3 regions of the Aliiglaciecola sp. LCG003 genome follow, and region 2 is predicted to be linked to each of the others. Evidence: predicted binding sites of a transcription regulator. Region 2 holds the regulator's gene; each other region holds the start of a gene.
What was found. Region 2 encodes FNR, which switches genes on or off when oxygen is low (the NO sensors DNR and NnrR bind a similar motif). Its sites were predicted from a motif close to TTGATCTAGATCAA; they were not measured.

Region 1 (5,599 bases), 560 kb from region 2:
TGGTATTAATGCGTCTGAGCTGTTCCGAGAAGATCAAATATCGGTTTATATGCGGGCAATAGACGTTAGAACCGGGCAAGTTCTGGTATCGGTTTCTACCAGTAAAAAGGTGCTTAGCAAAGAAATTAGGGCTGGATTATTTCGCTATATTAGTTTCAAACGATTAGCAGAAATCGAAGCTGGCTACACCACTAATGAACCTATGTTTGCATGTGTGCAGCAAAGTATTGAAAAAGCGATTGCCGAACTGATTGAAAAAGGCATAGAGAAAGGAGTTTGGAAAGCTCGGGCTTAATCGAGTTTTCCATTTTAAATCACCATCTAACAGGCCGTTTTAGCGGTCTGTTGTGACCAAGACATCAGTTCTACTCTATTTCTGCAATTGGTCTTTCTGAAAATACTGTAAATGTGAGTTTTGACAGTATTCACACTGATATGTAATTGATCTGCAATTTCTCTGTTTTGCGCACCTTGACTGATATAAGTGACAATGGTCTGTTCACGTTTAGTTAAAGATTGTCGCCAAAATTCACTTTTACGGGTGTCGACCTGTTCGGCTGCAGTGCTGCTATCTTTCAGCAACTCATTGATGACTAATTCCATAGTGGAACGGCGAAACCATTTTTGCGCGGCTTTTATCTTCGAAATACCCTTCAGCACTATATCGAGTTTATCGGCAGCATAGAATAGTCCGTAGGCACCAAGTTTTATGGCATTTATTTCCAGCTCGGTGTCGTCCGAGGCGTTAAAAAACACCACTTTGGTGCTGTGGATATGCTTTATAATGGGCAACTTGTAAAAGGTGTTTTTATCCATCCCATCAGAATCAATAAAGACCACATCATATTCAGAGGTGTTTTCTGGGGAAAGGGGATATTGACCGATTTGTAAATCAAATCCGCAAGCATCTACTAGATCGATGAAATGGCTTAAACTACAGTGTCTATTTTTTGCAATATCAGCTTTGGAAGGGGAAATAACGAAAGCTTTCAATCCATGCATATTCAATCTATCCCTAAGACGCGCAACGCACTTTTTCATCCGCTGCATTTTTAACTTCGAGTACAATTATATACAAGGGGGTTCAGTGTGCAATGCTAATATAGAATTAAATGCTAAGCCTTTGGTCGTACATGATTTAATCAACAATTGATACAGATTAAATCCGATTTGGATTACATTACTATCTCTGAGATGAGAATCTTTGTCCTCACAAAGCGCAAGATGCAGAGTGGTATATTGTATTTAACAATATGGAAGGTGCTATTATTTTATTTATCAGGCTGTATTTAATATGAACGTTAAGCAGGTTTTGCTCATTGAAGGGGCGGTTAACCTTCTGATGACCCTATGCAAACTTGCCGTGGGGGTGATAAGTAATTCTGCGGCTATCATTGCCGATGCAATGCACTCGTTAACGGATGTAGCTAATAATGGTATTGCCTGGTTAGCAAATAATATCGCTGAACAGGCCCCAGACAACGAACATCCATATGGCCATCGAAAGTTTGAACAGTTAGCGGTTTTTTTTCTCGCCTCACTGTTAACCATAGTGGCATTTGAATTACTGCTACATGCCATCAAACGCTTTGGTGAGCCGGTTGAGCAAAGCTTTGTAGGTTTATTTATTATGATATTCACTTTGGTGGCTAACATCGGCTTAACCCTGTGGGAGCAACATTGGGCGAAAAAACTGGATTCAGATATATTAAATGCAGATGCCAGTCATACTTTTAGTGATGTACTAACTACGTTAGTAGTGATTGTTGGATGGCAGCTTGCTTATTATGGATATTACTGGCTGGACACGGTATTTGCCGTCGCCATTGCCGCGGTGATCTTTTATCTTGCTTTCAATTTATTTCGAAGAGCGATCCCCATTTTAGTCGATCAACAGCGGCTTGATACCCAAGCAGTCACAGATGAAATTGTTAAAATTCATGAAGTTAGTAGTGTTTTGCGAGTTAGATCGCGGTTTGATGGGAAAAAGATACTGGCCGATATAACCGTAACCGTCGACCCAACAACAAGTACTATAGAGTCCCATGTTATCGCTGATAAAATCGAGGAGTTGTTAGCCGAGCGTTTTGCAGCCAAAGATGTGATGGTGCATATTGAACCTAAAAATAAGCAATAGATCAGGAATGAGGGTGTCTTGCCGTTTACCTTCATTTCAAAGTAAACGGCGCAATTAATTAAACTAGGCACCGAGATCACAAACATTCAGGCTGTGTTGAAAGGATCCAGATGTAGATGATCTCTGAGAAAACCCATTGCTTCTTTCACACTTGCTTTTACGATCTATTTTCATTTACTAAGATTTTTTGCTCTTATCCGGTTTTATGGCGAACACTTCGCATGTCAAATGAGATAACACTTTCTCCACTGTATTGCCAAAAAATGCGCCTGAGATACCACTTCTGCCCACAGTTCCCAGTACCACTAGCTGTGCTTCCAACTCTTCTGCCAGCTTATTTATACCCGTTTCGGCTGATGTTTCCAATAGGTGGATATTCTGCTTGGGAATATCATGTGTGGCTAAAAATGTGGTCATTTTATCTTTATGGAAATCCTCGGTAGCCTGTCTCATTTGTGGGTAATCAAAGTCGGGTAAGCCGTCTGGATATACTTGGGTGGGTGTTTCGAAGGTATTGACCACATGAACACTGCTATTGCCTAACTTAGCCAACATCTTCGCGCTTGCAATTACCTTATTATTGAGTTGAATATGCTCGCTATCGGAAGTTGTAGGGTCAATTGCAGCCAATACAGGTCCATTGTCCCAAACGGATTTTTTAACTAATAATAAAGGCGCAGGGCAGAAGCGCAACAAATGACGGTCAATCGGCATAGCAAAAGGATTGAGGGTATTAATGTCATCTGTGATCCGTTTAATTACTAGATCTGGTGCAAGTTCTGTTGCCGCAGTTTCTATTGCTTCTTCAAGGTCACGATGCCAAGTTACATGAATAGTACAGGCAATCCCTTGGTCGGTGATATCTTTTGCCACCGACTCCATATACAGTTGACGATCAGCTAAATACTCTCTTTTCATCTCTTTGCGATGTTCACTAGACAATACATCCGTCAGCTCCATGACTGGTTCATAGATTGAGTTAAAAAGATGGATATGGATATCGTTATGTTTGGCAAAGGCCAGAGCTCTTTCTAATGCCGCGTGCCGTCTTCTCTTGCCACTTATAACAACGAGTATATTTTTAGGTGTATTCACTGTCGTGCTCTCTGTATGGATTAATAGCTTAACTCTATGTGTTTTGCTGAGAGTTATTTTGATACAGATCAAGCTTCCCCTAGGAAACACACAAAGTTAATAGTTAACAAATATTTATCTTGGATAACTATTTAAATTAAGCCGCACAACGACCAGGGTAACGTGAAAATTACGCAGCCAATAATGGTTGGTGATACTTCAGATAAATCGCTGCAGTTTTTGCTGCAAGCTTTGATTTTCTCTGCGTAATACTTCGTTTTGTTTCATTAATTCAATTGCCAGGGCGGTTGCTACCCAATCAATTTCAAGTTCTTTTTTAAGTTGAAGTGCTTTTTTCAACCAATAAGCGTTTTCTACATCAAACACATAGGCTTCGTCTTCATCCGCTCGAATAGGGCTAGCAATGCCATATTCAACTATATCTACCACAACGGCTTGTTCAATGCGCTCCGAGTCACACAGGTCTTGAATCGAAATATATAGGGTAATGTCAGTCATTTTGGTTAACTCCATTGTGTACGGGGATCAAACTTTTGTTGTTGTTGTAGTTTTTCCCATAGTGCTTTGCTTTCAGTTGAGGTTTGAGTTGGCATAACTACTTTTAGGATAGCTAACATGTCACCAAATCCACTTTTGCTACGCAAGCCCTTACCTTTTATCCTGAGTTTTTGTCCAGATTGGCTATTGGGCGGTATGTTGAGTGATATTTTTCCTGTTAACGTTGGTACCGTAATTTTGGTACCTAACGCTGCTTCCCAAGGTGCAACAGGTACAGTCAACACTACGTTTTGTCCGTCAATATCAAATAATGGGTGTGGAACAAATCGAATATGCAAGTAGAGATCACCTGGGGGCGCATTATTTCTGCCGGGCGCTCCTTTGCCTCTAATCCTGATCCGTTCACCGTCGGTGATCCCTGCGGGTATTTTTACTTTCAATTTTTGTTTTAAGTGTCGTGTTTGCCCCTGCTCAATAACCGGGATGCTGTACTCAATTTGTTTAGATTCAATACTCAGGGTATCTTCTAAAAATATAGGTACTTCGAGACTCAGATCTTGTCCTTTAAAAAAATCAGCATCGGTTTGTGTGGACGGACCATAACCCCCATCACCGCCAAAAACTGAGCGGAAAAAGTCGGAAAAATCCTGTGAAGAATAATGGCCGTCACCGCCTCTGCCGTCTCCTCTAGGTCTCCAACCTGGAGGCGGTTCGAATCCACCTGATTGAGAGTTTGAATAACTTCTTAATTGATCAAATTCGGCCCGCTTTTGGCTGTCTTTGAGAACCTCATAAGCCTCAGATACTTGTTTAAATTGTTCATCACCACCAGCCTCTGGGTTCATGTCAGGATGGTATTTTAATGCCAGCTTCCGATAGGCTTTTTTTATTTCTTTGATATCAGCATCTTCTGCAACACCAAGTATTTTGTAATAGTCTTTAAACTCCATAAAATCATCCTAAAAGTGAGTGATAAACTGGCTTATATCATGGTTACAGTGTATTGGTTTCAAGTGTTTGGATTGGAATAACCTTAACTCCGTCTATAATTTGATTATTCGGGTATTTAATGAATTTTTCTCCTTGTTTCAGGCCTTGGCGAATTTCGGCAAAATAGGCATTTTGCTGTCCAATCACCACTGAGCGTTTTTCGACTCTGTCATTGACGACTGCATACAAAGCCCAGTCTTTGTTATCTCTAAAGAGGGCAGTGATGGGCACCGTTAGCAAATTCGTGCCTTGCCATAAAATAATGTCAACATCCAATTGATAACCATGGCCAAGTTTAGACCAGGATCCGTCATCTTGAACAAAATCAATGATGACGTTCACCCGTTGTTCTTCAATTCCCAAGGCCGATACTTTTTTAAAACCGATAGGCTCGATGCGATTTACAATACCTTTGAGTGGTTTGTCGCCTCCCCAATTGGTTAGATTTACCTGTTGCCCAGGTTCAACTTTGACCGCATCGAAAGAGAGCAATTCAACCACAATTTCTAATTCTTTAGGATCGCCGATTTCAATTAATGAAGTGCCTTGCTGCACTACGCCTTCACTTTTATTGATTATTTTTAAGACTCGTCCATCTACTGGCGCAAAAATATACAGGCAACTGCAACTGCCGTGTTGAGCTTGGGTGATAGCAGGGGATAGCAGTTGGGCTTCCACACGCTTTAATTCAAAGGTGCGCATCTGTAATGCCGCATTAGCTGTGGCTAGCGCTGCTTGCAGTGTTTTATAGGTACGGTTGGCTTCATCTAACTCTCGCTCAGAAACACTATTTTGCTGTTTGAGTTTGCGCATTCGTTCAAGCTCTGATGCTGCGAACTCAAGCTCAGCTTCGGCCTGAGTGACTTGTGCCAATGCCAG
Region 2 (5,599 bases):
GTCTGTGTGTATGTTTATTTTTCTTCTGCTGATAAGCCGCTATATCGAACATCGAACCCGCTATAAGGCCAGTCAAATATCAGCCAATATGTTCAAGTACATTCCTCTTACCGCCATGGTTATCGACGATGGCATTCCACAATCCTGCTTAGCTAAGCACCTTGAAATAGGTCAAAAAGTGTTGGTCAAGCCAGGTGAAACTATTCCCATTGATGGCACCATCTCAGCCGGTAACGGCAAAGTGGATGAATCAATGCTCACCGGTGAAGCCGAACAGGTCAGTAAGCAAACAGGAGACGCCGTTTATGGTGGAACTCTTAATCTAAATGGTACCTTAACTATTGATGTGGGCTGCGAACTCAAGTACGCCCTAGTCAACCGTATTTTACGCCTTCAAGAGTCAGCTTTAGCTGCTAAGCCAAAAGCGGCGATATTTGCTGATGTGGCCTCCCGCTATTTTATACTGGCGGTGCTGGTAATCACTGTGATTAGTTATCTCGCTTGGCTTGCTTATCAACCCGAGCGAGCCTTTTGGATTGCAATTGCCATACTGGTAGCAACTTGTCCTTGTGCCTTAAGTTTAGCCACACCGACGGCTTTAACGAGTGCGCTGGCCAAATTGAATGAATCTGGAATATTATTAAAACGAGCCGACGTGCTTGATCAGATCCCTGAAATAGATTGCATTGTGTTTGATAAAACCGGCACCCTCACCCAGGGCTATTTTTCTATTGTTAACATTGAGCTATTTAGCAACGTCGACAAACAAATGGTGTTAAATTTAGCGGCAGGACTAGAAGCCTACTCTGAACACCCCCTTGCCAGTGCGTTTACGCGCCCGACAGGGCTTAAAGTAGAGGACGTTGAATCTGTATCAGGATACGGTTTGAAAGGTGTATACCAACAGCATGAAGTGAAGATCGGCAAGCGAGAATTTCTTCACCAATCTGCAGTATTGGAAGCTGTCGACCCGTCTTTTTCAATTTTTTTACAAATGGATAATAAATTACTTGCCGCCTTTGAAATGCGTGATCAGGTTAGACCTGAAGCGTCTGAACTGATCGCGTCTTTATCTAATCATGATGTATATATGCTAAGCGGGGATAATCACCGTAATGCCCAACAAGTTGCTCAGCAAATTGGCATCAAAAAGATTATGGCTAATCAGACACCATCACAGAAGCTTGCTTTCATTGAAACGCTACAAAGCCGGCATAAAATGGTTATGATGGTAGGTGATGGAATTAATGATGCACCGGTTTTAGCCAGGGCTGATGTATCAGTTGCAGTGGGCAGTGCAGCTGATATGTCCAAGCGCTCGGCAGATATTATACTGCTGAATAATAGGCTTAGTGCAGTTACCACTATTTTTGATATGGGCAGCAAAGCTAGACGCAAAGTTAAACAAAATATGAGCTGGGCGATCGGCTATAATTTATTCATTACGCCCTTAGCGGTATTGGGGTACTTAAGTCCCTGGATGGCTGTAATTGGCATGTCCTTAAGCTCGATTATAGTAGTGGTTAACTCGGTACGTTTAATGCGTTCGTAACGCTAAGGTAGTCCAATATGAGTATCATATATGTGTTAATCCCGATTGCCATTTTGTTAGTACTGATCGCAATTGCCGTATTCTTTTGGGCGGTAAAGTCCAATCAATTCGAAGATCTTGAACGTCAAGGCTACAATATTTTGTTCGACGACGACATTAAGTCCCACGCTAAGCCAATTGAAGCTGGGGAGGAGAATGAAAAATCCCCATCTGCCCCTAAAGAGCCGCTATAAATGACGGATTTCACCTGGTTTTCTGCACTATTAATAGGCTTAGCGGGTAGCGTCCATTGTGCAGGAATGTGTGGTGGTATTGTTACTTCCTTTACGTTTATGCTCCCTGCTAAGCAGCCTCGTTTGCCTTATTTACTTGCTTATAATCTTGGGCGGATAAGCTCATACACGTTCGCGGGTGCTCTTGCTGGGTATTTCGGGGTGCTGGTGACAACCAATGCTTATATCAACCCACAAGCGCTGTCCCTAATTGGCGGCATATTGATGTTAATGTTAGCGTTATACATTGGTAGATGGTCAAATGCATTAGCTTACTTGGAGAAAGCTGGGGCTATTGTATGGCGTCGAATTAGCCCCTTATCAAAACGTTTCATCCCTTTTAAATCCCCCCTGTATGCCCTGCCGTATGGCATGATTTGGGGATGGTTACCTTGTGGACTGGTATACTCAACGCTAACTTGGAGTGTCTCCAGCGGCAGCGCGATATCCGGTGCTTTAACTATGTTTTGTTTTGGCCTAGGCACGTTACCTGTTATGTTGGCTATGGGAGCCAGTGCAAATAGTATTAAAATATGGTTAGCAAAAAGATGGGTCCGACACTGTATAGCAATGCTGCTTTTCATATTCGGCTTGCTTTTATGCCACCGCGCCATCCATAATTGGTGAAAAACTAGAGCTAAAAAGTATGGATAACTATGACTGGTCAAACTGATTTCGGTATTCGCTGTCAAAATTGTAGCTTCAACCATTTATGTATTCCTGTTTCCCTCAATGAAACAGAGATGCAACGTCTGGATGATATAATCGAACGTAAACGACCTCTACAAAAAAGTGACCAATTAACCATTCCGGGGCAAAAATTCACCTCTTTATTTGCTATTCGTAGCGGTTCTTTTAAATCCTATATTACCTCACGAGATGGAGAACAGCAGATCACTGGCTTTCATTTCCCTGGTGATATTGTTGGTTTTGATGGAATATATTCCGAAAAGTATCAAAGTTATACGCAGGCTATGGAGACATCCATGATCTGTGAATTGCCCTACGATAAGCTGGATACTATGAGTGAGCAACTTCCCAGTTTAAGACGGGAAATGTTGAAAATCATGAGCACTGAAATTAACCAAGACCACAATATGATGATGCTATTAAATAAGCGAACCGCTGAAGAGCGCATGGCCCATTTTTTGGTTAACATATCGCAAAGATTCGCCAGTCGAGGTTTTTCGTCAAGCGAGTTTAATCTCACCATGACCCGCAACGAGATTGGCAATCACCTAGGTTTAACGGTGGAAACAGTCAGCCGCTTACTGACACGCTTCCAAAAAGAACATGTGATTAAAGTTGATGGTAAATTAATTCAAGTTATAGATGTGGCTTTACTGCAGCAAAAGTTGGGTGATCAAACAGTTAGTGCAAATTAGATACGTAAAATGCGGGTGATATTCGCTAATTCCTGCAATTAGTTTAGTATTAATAAAGCTAGGTGCGTTTATATTTTGCTAGAAATAGCTTCTCATTTTGAGTCGTTCGCAAGTTAGATTCCGTCAATACTACAGGGAGATATTATGTCAGCTTTTAATAAAATACTTGCGGTAATGGATCCTTCTGTCACACAGCAAAAATCATTACTGCGCGCCATGAATATTGCTCAAAAAACCGGCGCCAGTATTACCGCATTGCTATGTATCTACGACTTCTCATATGAAATGACCACTATGTTATCGATTGATGAGCGTGAAACTATGCGCCAAGCTATCGTAGATGAAAAAACCGATTGGCTAGCAGATATCGTAGAACCCTTGGTTACTGGATGTAGTCAATCTGTCGATATTAAAGTTGTTTGGCATAACCGCCCTTTCGAAAGTATTCTGTATGAAGTCATTGATAATAGTTACGATTTAATCGTTAAAGGGACGCAGCAACACGATAGCTTAAAGTCTGTTATTTTTACTCCAACTGACTGGCACTTGTTGCGAAAATCACCTGTTCCGGTGTTGCTAGTCAAAGATCATGATTGGCCGGATAATGGTAATGTTTTGGCCGCTATAGATATCAATACTGAAGATGAAGAACACAAAAATTTGAACCACAAGGTTAGCCAATCTTGTCAGGTTTTTGCTCAACTGTTAAATGGCAACGCCAACTTGGTAAATTCCTACGCGGGTACACCGGTGAATATCGCCATTGAAATCCCCGAGTTCGATCCGGTTGGGTATACCGAGGCGGTTAAGCAGCATCATATCGATGCTATGCATGAACATGGTGCCCAGTATAAAATATCCCCTGCTCGTATCTATGTTCGAGAGGGCTTACCTGAGCATGTTATTCCGCAAATTGCAGAAGAGATCGACGCAGAACTTTTAATTATGGGCTCAATTGGACGTACTGGTATCACCGCTGCATTGATGGGTAATACCGCTGAACATGTCGTGGATTCCCTGAACTGTGACATACTCGCGTTGAAACCTGACGAATTTGACTGCCCGATTAAGCGCTAACCCCTAGTTTAATTGATTTTCTGGCTAAGTGGCGTTTCTATTTTCTGGGTTTTCGCTATAATCCATCGCCGCAAGCGCCGCCAAGTTGTAGGAAATTCATGAGCAAATTAGACACATTACCTGAAAATAAGAAATACAGTTTTAACAAATTGCAAAAACGCCTACGTCGCAATGTTGGTAAAACTATTGCCGATTTTAATATGATCGAAGATGGCGACAAAATTATGGTTTGCCTGTCAGGAGGCAAAGACAGTTACACCATGTTGGATATCTTGATGTTTTTAAAACGTCATGCCCCAATCAACTTTGATTTGATTGCGGTTAATCTTGATCAAAAACAGCCAGGCTTTCCCGCTCATGTGCTACCCAATTATTTAGATAAGATTGACGTAAGCTATGAAATCGTTACAGAAGATACCTATTCGATAGTGATGGACAAAGTGCCTGAGGGCAAAACAACTTGTTCGTTATGTTCTCGTCTTCGCAGAGGTATTTTATACAAAACGGCCACACGCTTAGGGGCCACTAAAATTGCTTTAGGTCACCATAGGGACGACATGCTTGAAACCCTATTTTTGAATATGTTCTACGGCGGTAGACTAAAATCTATGCCACCTAAACTGGTTAGTGATGATGGTCAGCAAATGGTCATTCGCCCTCTTGCATATTGTTCTGAAAGCGATATTACAAAGTATTCTGATATTGTCGAGTTTCCCATTATTCCTTGTAATCTGTGTGGCTCTCAAGAGAACTTGCAGCGAAAAGTGATTAAGCAAATGCTGCAGGACTGGAACAAGCGCTTTCCCGGCCGAATTGAGAGCATGTTTAAGGCGATGCAAAATGTGGTTCCGTCTCATCTTGCTGACTCCACTTTATTTGACTTTACTAATTTACAAACACAGGGAACGCCCTATCAAGGTGGCGACATTGGTTTTGATGAAGTGGATTTCCAACCAGCCAATGAGCAGTCGGAAGTAGTCAACATCATCAATTTAAGTCAAGGGTAATAAAATAAATGAAAATAGGTTTGGCTTTAGGTAGCGGTGCAGCCAGAGGATGGGCCCACATCGGTATTATTCAGGCACTAGAAGAAATGGGCATTAAGATAGACGTAGTAGCCGGTTGTTCTATTGGCGCCTATGTAGGTGCAGCCTATGCTAGTGGTAAACTTGAGCCTTTAGCTGAATGGGCAAGCTCTCTAACCGAATGGCAAGTATTTGGTTTAATGGGTATTGGCATTCGTAAAGGGGCTTTAGCCAGCGGGAATAAAGTTTTTAAAGCCTTGGAAGATAACTTTTGTGCGGAAAATTTTG
Region 3 (5,599 bases), 1.1 Mb from region 2:
GACCTAAACAATACAAAGTAAATCAGTCGTGTAGTTGTTCAATCATCAAGTAATTTTAGAGCCTTATTTCCTAAACCTTAAATTGGTTCACCATATCTTGTAACTCTGCTGCAAGTTTCGCCAACTCATCACTAGCTATTGCGGCTTGATTTGCTCCCACAACTGATAATTTACTAATCTCGCTGATGTTCAATATATTTCGATTCACTTCTTTTGCTACTGCACTTTGCTCTTCTGCTGCGGTGGCAATTTGAGTATTCATATCTCTAATAAGCGCCACTGAATGTGTAATCGCTTCTATTGAGTTGCCCGCATTCTCGGCTAAAGATACACTGCTGCTAGCTTTAGAACGACTGTCGTTCATCGCATTAACTGCAGAGCGAGAGCCCCCTTGTAAATCTTCGATCATTTTCTGAATTTCTTCCGTGGACTTCTGCGTTTTGCTGGCCAACGAGCGAACTTCATCTGCCACCACGGCGAACCCTCTACCTTGCTCACCGGCTCTGGCGGCTTCAATAGCTGCATTTAGCGCTAATAAATTTGTTTGTTCAGCTATTCCCTTGATGACATCTAGAACAGAACCTATGCGATCGCTATCGCGCTCCAATTGAGTAATCACATTGGCTGCAGAATCAACCTCCGCTGCTAAGCTCTCAATGGAGCTCATTGTTTTACCTACTACGATTTTTCCGTCAGCTGAGGCGCTATCTGCATTCCCAGCAGCTACAGACGCTTCGGTGGTATGACGAGCCACTTCATTGACAGTTGATTCCATTTCGTTCATGGCAGTTACTACTTGGCTAGTGTCAGATTGTTGCTGACTAGTATTTCTCTTGGTTTCGTCCATTATTTTTGACAATTCTTCCGCCGCAGATGAGAGCTGAAGGGTTGCACGAGCGACCTGACTTACAATTTTATGTACTCTTTCAGCAAAAGCATTAAAGGCCTGAGATAATTGGCTAATTTCATTACTTCCTTCGACATTGAGTCTACGGGTTAAATCTCCATCTCCTTCTGCGATTTCATTCATGGTTGCAACAGTCAGATCAAGTGGTCTAGTAATTTGGCGAGCTATGAATAAGGCGACGGCCAGGCCAATCAGAATAGACACTATACCTACGATTATTGCGGTGTTACGCGCACTGGATATGGCTTTTGCATACTGGCTACGGTCCATACCAATTTCCAGTACGCCAATGGTTTTACCTTCATAATCACTAATTTTGTAACCATAAACAGCCAACTCTAGATCACCATATTCTCTTTCGACTAAGACTGGATTATTGAGTGCCTGCTGCAATTCATCGGGACTTAGCAGCGTGGCATTTTGTACCGTAGAGCCAAATTTTTTGAAACCATCGGAGTTTTTTAAATATAAGGAAATATCGACATTATATTTACGTTTGAAATTTTCAAAAAATGGCTGCCCGAATGACATCCCAAATTCTACAGAGCCGACATGTTGTCCCTTATAACTAACAGGTGATATACCTCTAATACCAAGGCCTGCCACTCCTTTTTCTAACCCTACAATTACTGCTTTATTTCTGTTTGATTCGACCACTGTGTTACGAAAAGAAGATAAATCATCGCCAAATTTTTCAGGTTTATGTAGGCGTAGGAAAGAGGTAGCCGGTGGGAGATGATATTGAAATTGACGGGCACTAAAATCAGTTTTCACTGACTTATAAGCAGGAACTAACATCTCAGCGAGTTCGTCTCTTTGACCATTGGCAAATTTTTCGTTCAGCACATCTATATGAGCTACAAAAGTTGCTAAGGCACTGGCAATACGCCCCTCAGAGCCGATTTCAACTTCTGCACTGGTAAATAAACTTGCTAATTTTTGCTGCTCGGCATCTTCGACTATTGAAGTAGCGGTAGATATCATTAGAGGTGTATTAACTAATGTCACTAATATCAATACAACCGAAATCCCAAGTACCAATAAGTGTCCAATATTCAGGTTTTTAAACATCGCAGCGCCTCGTTCATATTCCATTAGAAATAAGTTTCATGAAAAACAACAGACCATATTCATCAATTAACAGCAATTAACAGCAGTAGGCAGTTGATGTGCTAGTTAGATCGGTATCAAAAAATAATTTAACCTTGAACAAATATAGCTGTTCATTAAATATCTGCATACTCAATATCTTCAGGCATTCGAGGTACGCGTCTACTAAGTTTATACAATATTTTCATTTTTGGAGTATTTTTACTCTACAGCAACTTTTTGATAATTATCAATTAAAGCCGGCTCCCTTTAAAAATAAGGTGTGAAAGTAAGGAAGTGCAAATACAAATAGCATGGACAGCCATAAAAAAATAAGGTGGACAGGCATCACTAACACTAGTATTTATGATTTTATAATCAACATGTAATTCCAGCTTTAAGCAAGGAAAATTGATTTTACACGGGAGAAAACAGCCCACGCCACCCTCAATTTTAACATTATCGAGTGTTAATTTGATTGGGAAATCTTAAAGAGGTCGAAAACTGTGCGACAGTCAACCTACTAAAATTATTAGTAGGTTGGTATCTGATTTATTAATTTGTTGTATCTGTCTGTTCAGAAGTTTTTGGGGTATCTACTGGTGTAACGGCCTCAGCACTTTGTTTTGTGTTGGTAGAGCAGTTTTTTCTACTAAATTGTGTATTTGCGGCTTCATATTTGCCTTTAAGCAAAGCATAGTCTGCTTGCAGAGCACCATCGCCACCTTCAAGAAATAACAATGCGGGCCAAAATAAAACTAATCCTATCCCCATTTGCATAGAATCGTTGGAAGCCTCTTTATCTACTTGACCAGTAATTGTATTTACTCTGGTAGAAATGTCCGTAATCTCTGCTTGAAGTGTAGGACAGTCGAGACTAGCGTATTCATTTGGTGATACATAAGTCGCAGGAATATCTTTTGATTTGCTTGCACACCCACTAATGGCTAAGGTTGAACAAAAGGCTAAAGCTATAAAATTATTTCTTTTTCTGAACATTATGAAGTGATTCCTTATATTACTTCTTCTTATTATTACTCTACCATGAGTAGAAAATTACAAAGTGGAGCATATTACATTAAAATTAGTGTTGCAAGCCCATGAATTATAGAGGTTTTAAGCGAACAGCGAATTGTGGAATAACATTTAAATAGGCCTTTTTAACCTTAAGAATATTGCTCACCATCCTTCACTCAATATGAAATAGCATGGACAGCCACCACAAATTCTATAAGTTTCCACTTCTTTGTGTTGCTGTAGATAATAAATGCAGGATGTAGTGGCACAGGAAGGTTTTCGAACCAAGTTTTAAATGCCCTTAAAGCAATGCATTAATTCTGCGACAATAATTGTTTGATACATCTTTCACGAAAAATATGATTTGGATCAATAAATCAATCCCTAAGAGCCGCATAATGTATTTTTAAAATAGTATTTGATAAATAAGGCTCATCTTCTATGCAATTGGAAAAACATACGTTACTCAAAGACTTTCCAGATCATCACCACACTATTCGCCACCTAAAAATGAACGATAATCATTTTGCTAAATTGTTTGACCAATATCATGAGTTAGATAGCGAAATACACCATTTAGAGGAAGAAAACGCGCCAGTGGCTGACGACTACTTAGAGTCACTCAAAAAGCGTCGTCTCAATTTGAAGGATCAATTGTTTAGCATGATCCAAAAAACCGAAAGTGAACTTTGATTTCAAGTAGTCAATTAATTAAGGATTCTGTTAGATGAAAATGCCAATGAGCAAAATACTATTAACCATTTGTTTTTTGCTAGTTGGCCTTTGCAGTATTGTGGGATGTAGCAACCAACTGTCGGAATCTATCCGCAAAGTGACTTACCCTCCTGAATTCAAGTACGTTGAACCTGCTGAACTGCGTTCAAATATGGCTAGACTTGCCCAGCAAATGCGTATTTTAGATAGCGCGCTAGCTCTGAATACTGAAGAACAATTGAACGGAGCAGAGCTGCAGCAAGAGCAAGTTATGACTGCATTGCATAATATCGAAAGAATCGCGTCTAAATTGCAAGCCGGCGATGCTGGAGCTAGTCACCCATTTTTACAGGATTTCATGCGAGATTTTGTTAGCAAAGTAGACGAAGCGCGGGTTGCAGCTTCTTTGCAAGAACCTCGTTTCTATTTCGCCGGAAAACTAGCGGGTGGCTGCGTCAATTGCCACAAAATAAATCGCTAATCTAGTTTATTCAAGTCTGCTAGGTTCGAGTTTAATGGCTACTATGTGGACTAACTAATGTGTGGACAGGCATTCCTAACCGCCAAATCATTTCAAGAATTATTGCGCGGACATCACAAACTGTTCCCTTCAGTGGAGCCTAGAGTACTTTAGAAGACCACAGATCTTGTTAGCTTAAGCAACTGAAGCGCTAGTTAAATTCCACAGCGTCATGCCTACTTTATGTTTCAGACCTTTCTTCAGCCAAATACTCTCAAAGGATAGATTTACCTGCTTGAAAGGCATGATATGATTAGATTTTTAAATATTCTGCGAGTATGAGGCAGCTCAAATATGTATGAAATACCACAGGTCGATTTACGACATATTGTGTCTAAAACAGAGTGGCAAACCCGCATAGAATTAGCCGCATGTTACAGGCTAATGGTGATCCATGGATGGGACGATCTAATTCATACCCACATCTCAGCGCGTATCCCCGGTACTGACGAGTTACTAATCAATGCATTTGGACTAGCCTTTGAAGAAGTGACAGCCTCAAATCTGGTAAAGATTGATGTTGAAGGGAACATCTTGGATCTCGATTGTCCTTTTGAAATAAACCCCGCCGGTTTCACAATTCATAGCGCAGTGCACAAGGCTAGGCATGACGAGCAATGTGCTTTGCACCTGCATCATACCGATGCCATTGCGGTGGCAAGTTGCCAGCAGGGACTTTTACCTTATAGCCAATATGCAGCATTTGCACTGGCTAGTATTAGCTACCATAGTTATGAAGGGTTGGCGGTTAACCATGATGAAATTAAACGCTTGCAAGACGATCTAGGTGATGCCAATTTTATGTTATTGCGCAATCATGGTGCGCTTACCATGGGCAAAACCATTGGCGATGCATTCATGCACATGTACGATTTAATTCGAGCGTGTGAAATTCAAGTCAAGCTGCTACATAGTACTGACCAGATTGTTCGAGTAGATCAATCTGTGATCGAGGGCATCAAGGGGCAAGCCAAAATTGTACATACAGGGTTAACCGGAGGGCAAAAGGCGTGGCCTGCGATGATGCGCAGAGTGAAACGCCAGCACCCAGATTTTGACCATTAATTTATGAACCTTTTTAGATAAGTTGCAAATAATGAAAATAACTCACGTAGAGATCTTCGATATTCATTGCCCTGAACGTCCACCTTGGAACCCGATTTTCGTGCGTATCCATACTGATGAAGGCATCCATGGTGTCGGCGAGGCGGGATTAGCCTACGATTGGGGACACAGTGCGGCTGCGGCCATGATCAAAGAAATCGCAGAAGCCGTATTAATAGGTTTTGACCCGTTCAAAACTGAATTATTGTGGTCAAGAATGTTACGGGAGAGTTTTTGGGGACTAGGTG

Region 1: a site for FNR is predicted at 3,291-3,304, ahead of uspE (universal stress protein UspE). Genes of this name have one in related genera too.
Region 3: a site for FNR is predicted at 3,373-3,386, ahead of QR722_RS04775 (HP1242/YdcH family protein). Genes of this name have one in related genera too.

The regions. Positions count from the first base shown of each region.
Region 1 covers NZ_CP128185.1:1,660,194-1,665,792, forward strand. The annotation lists gene QR722_RS07000 (CsgG/HfaB family protein) at 1-295, shown strand, start outside; gene QR722_RS07005 (response regulator transcription factor) at 322-1,002, opposite strand; gene QR722_RS07010 (cation diffusion facilitator family transporter) at 1,295-2,137, shown strand; gene uspE (universal stress protein UspE) at 2,315-3,232, opposite strand; gene QR722_RS07020 (chaperone modulator CbpM) at 3,431-3,730, opposite strand; gene QR722_RS07025 (DnaJ C-terminal domain-containing protein) at 3,736-4,680, opposite strand; gene QR722_RS07030 (efflux RND transporter periplasmic adaptor subunit) at 4,724-5,599, opposite strand, start outside.
Region 2 covers NZ_CP128185.1:2,217,528-2,223,126, reverse strand. The annotation lists gene QR722_RS09500 (heavy metal translocating P-type ATPase) at 1-1,552, shown strand, start outside; gene ccoS (cbb3-type cytochrome oxidase assembly protein CcoS) at 1,570-1,785, shown strand; gene QR722_RS09490 (sulfite exporter TauE/SafE family protein) at 1,786-2,451, shown strand; gene fnr (fumarate/nitrate reduction transcriptional regulator Fnr) at 2,481-3,209, shown strand; gene uspE (universal stress protein UspE) at 3,354-4,286, shown strand; gene ttcA (tRNA 2-thiocytidine(32) synthetase TtcA) at 4,385-5,293, shown strand; gene QR722_RS09470 (patatin-like phospholipase family protein) at 5,302-5,599, shown strand, end outside.
Region 3 covers NZ_CP128185.1:1,146,314-1,151,912, reverse strand. The annotation lists gene QR722_RS04785 (methyl-accepting chemotaxis protein) at 71-2,002, opposite strand; gene QR722_RS04780 (hypothetical protein) at 2,552-2,995, opposite strand; gene QR722_RS04775 (HP1242/YdcH family protein) at 3,455-3,706, shown strand; gene QR722_RS04770 (hypothetical protein) at 3,741-4,208, shown strand; gene QR722_RS04765 (class II aldolase/adducin family protein) at 4,542-5,312, shown strand; gene QR722_RS04760 (mandelate racemase/muconate lactonizing enzyme family protein) at 5,344-5,599, shown strand, end outside.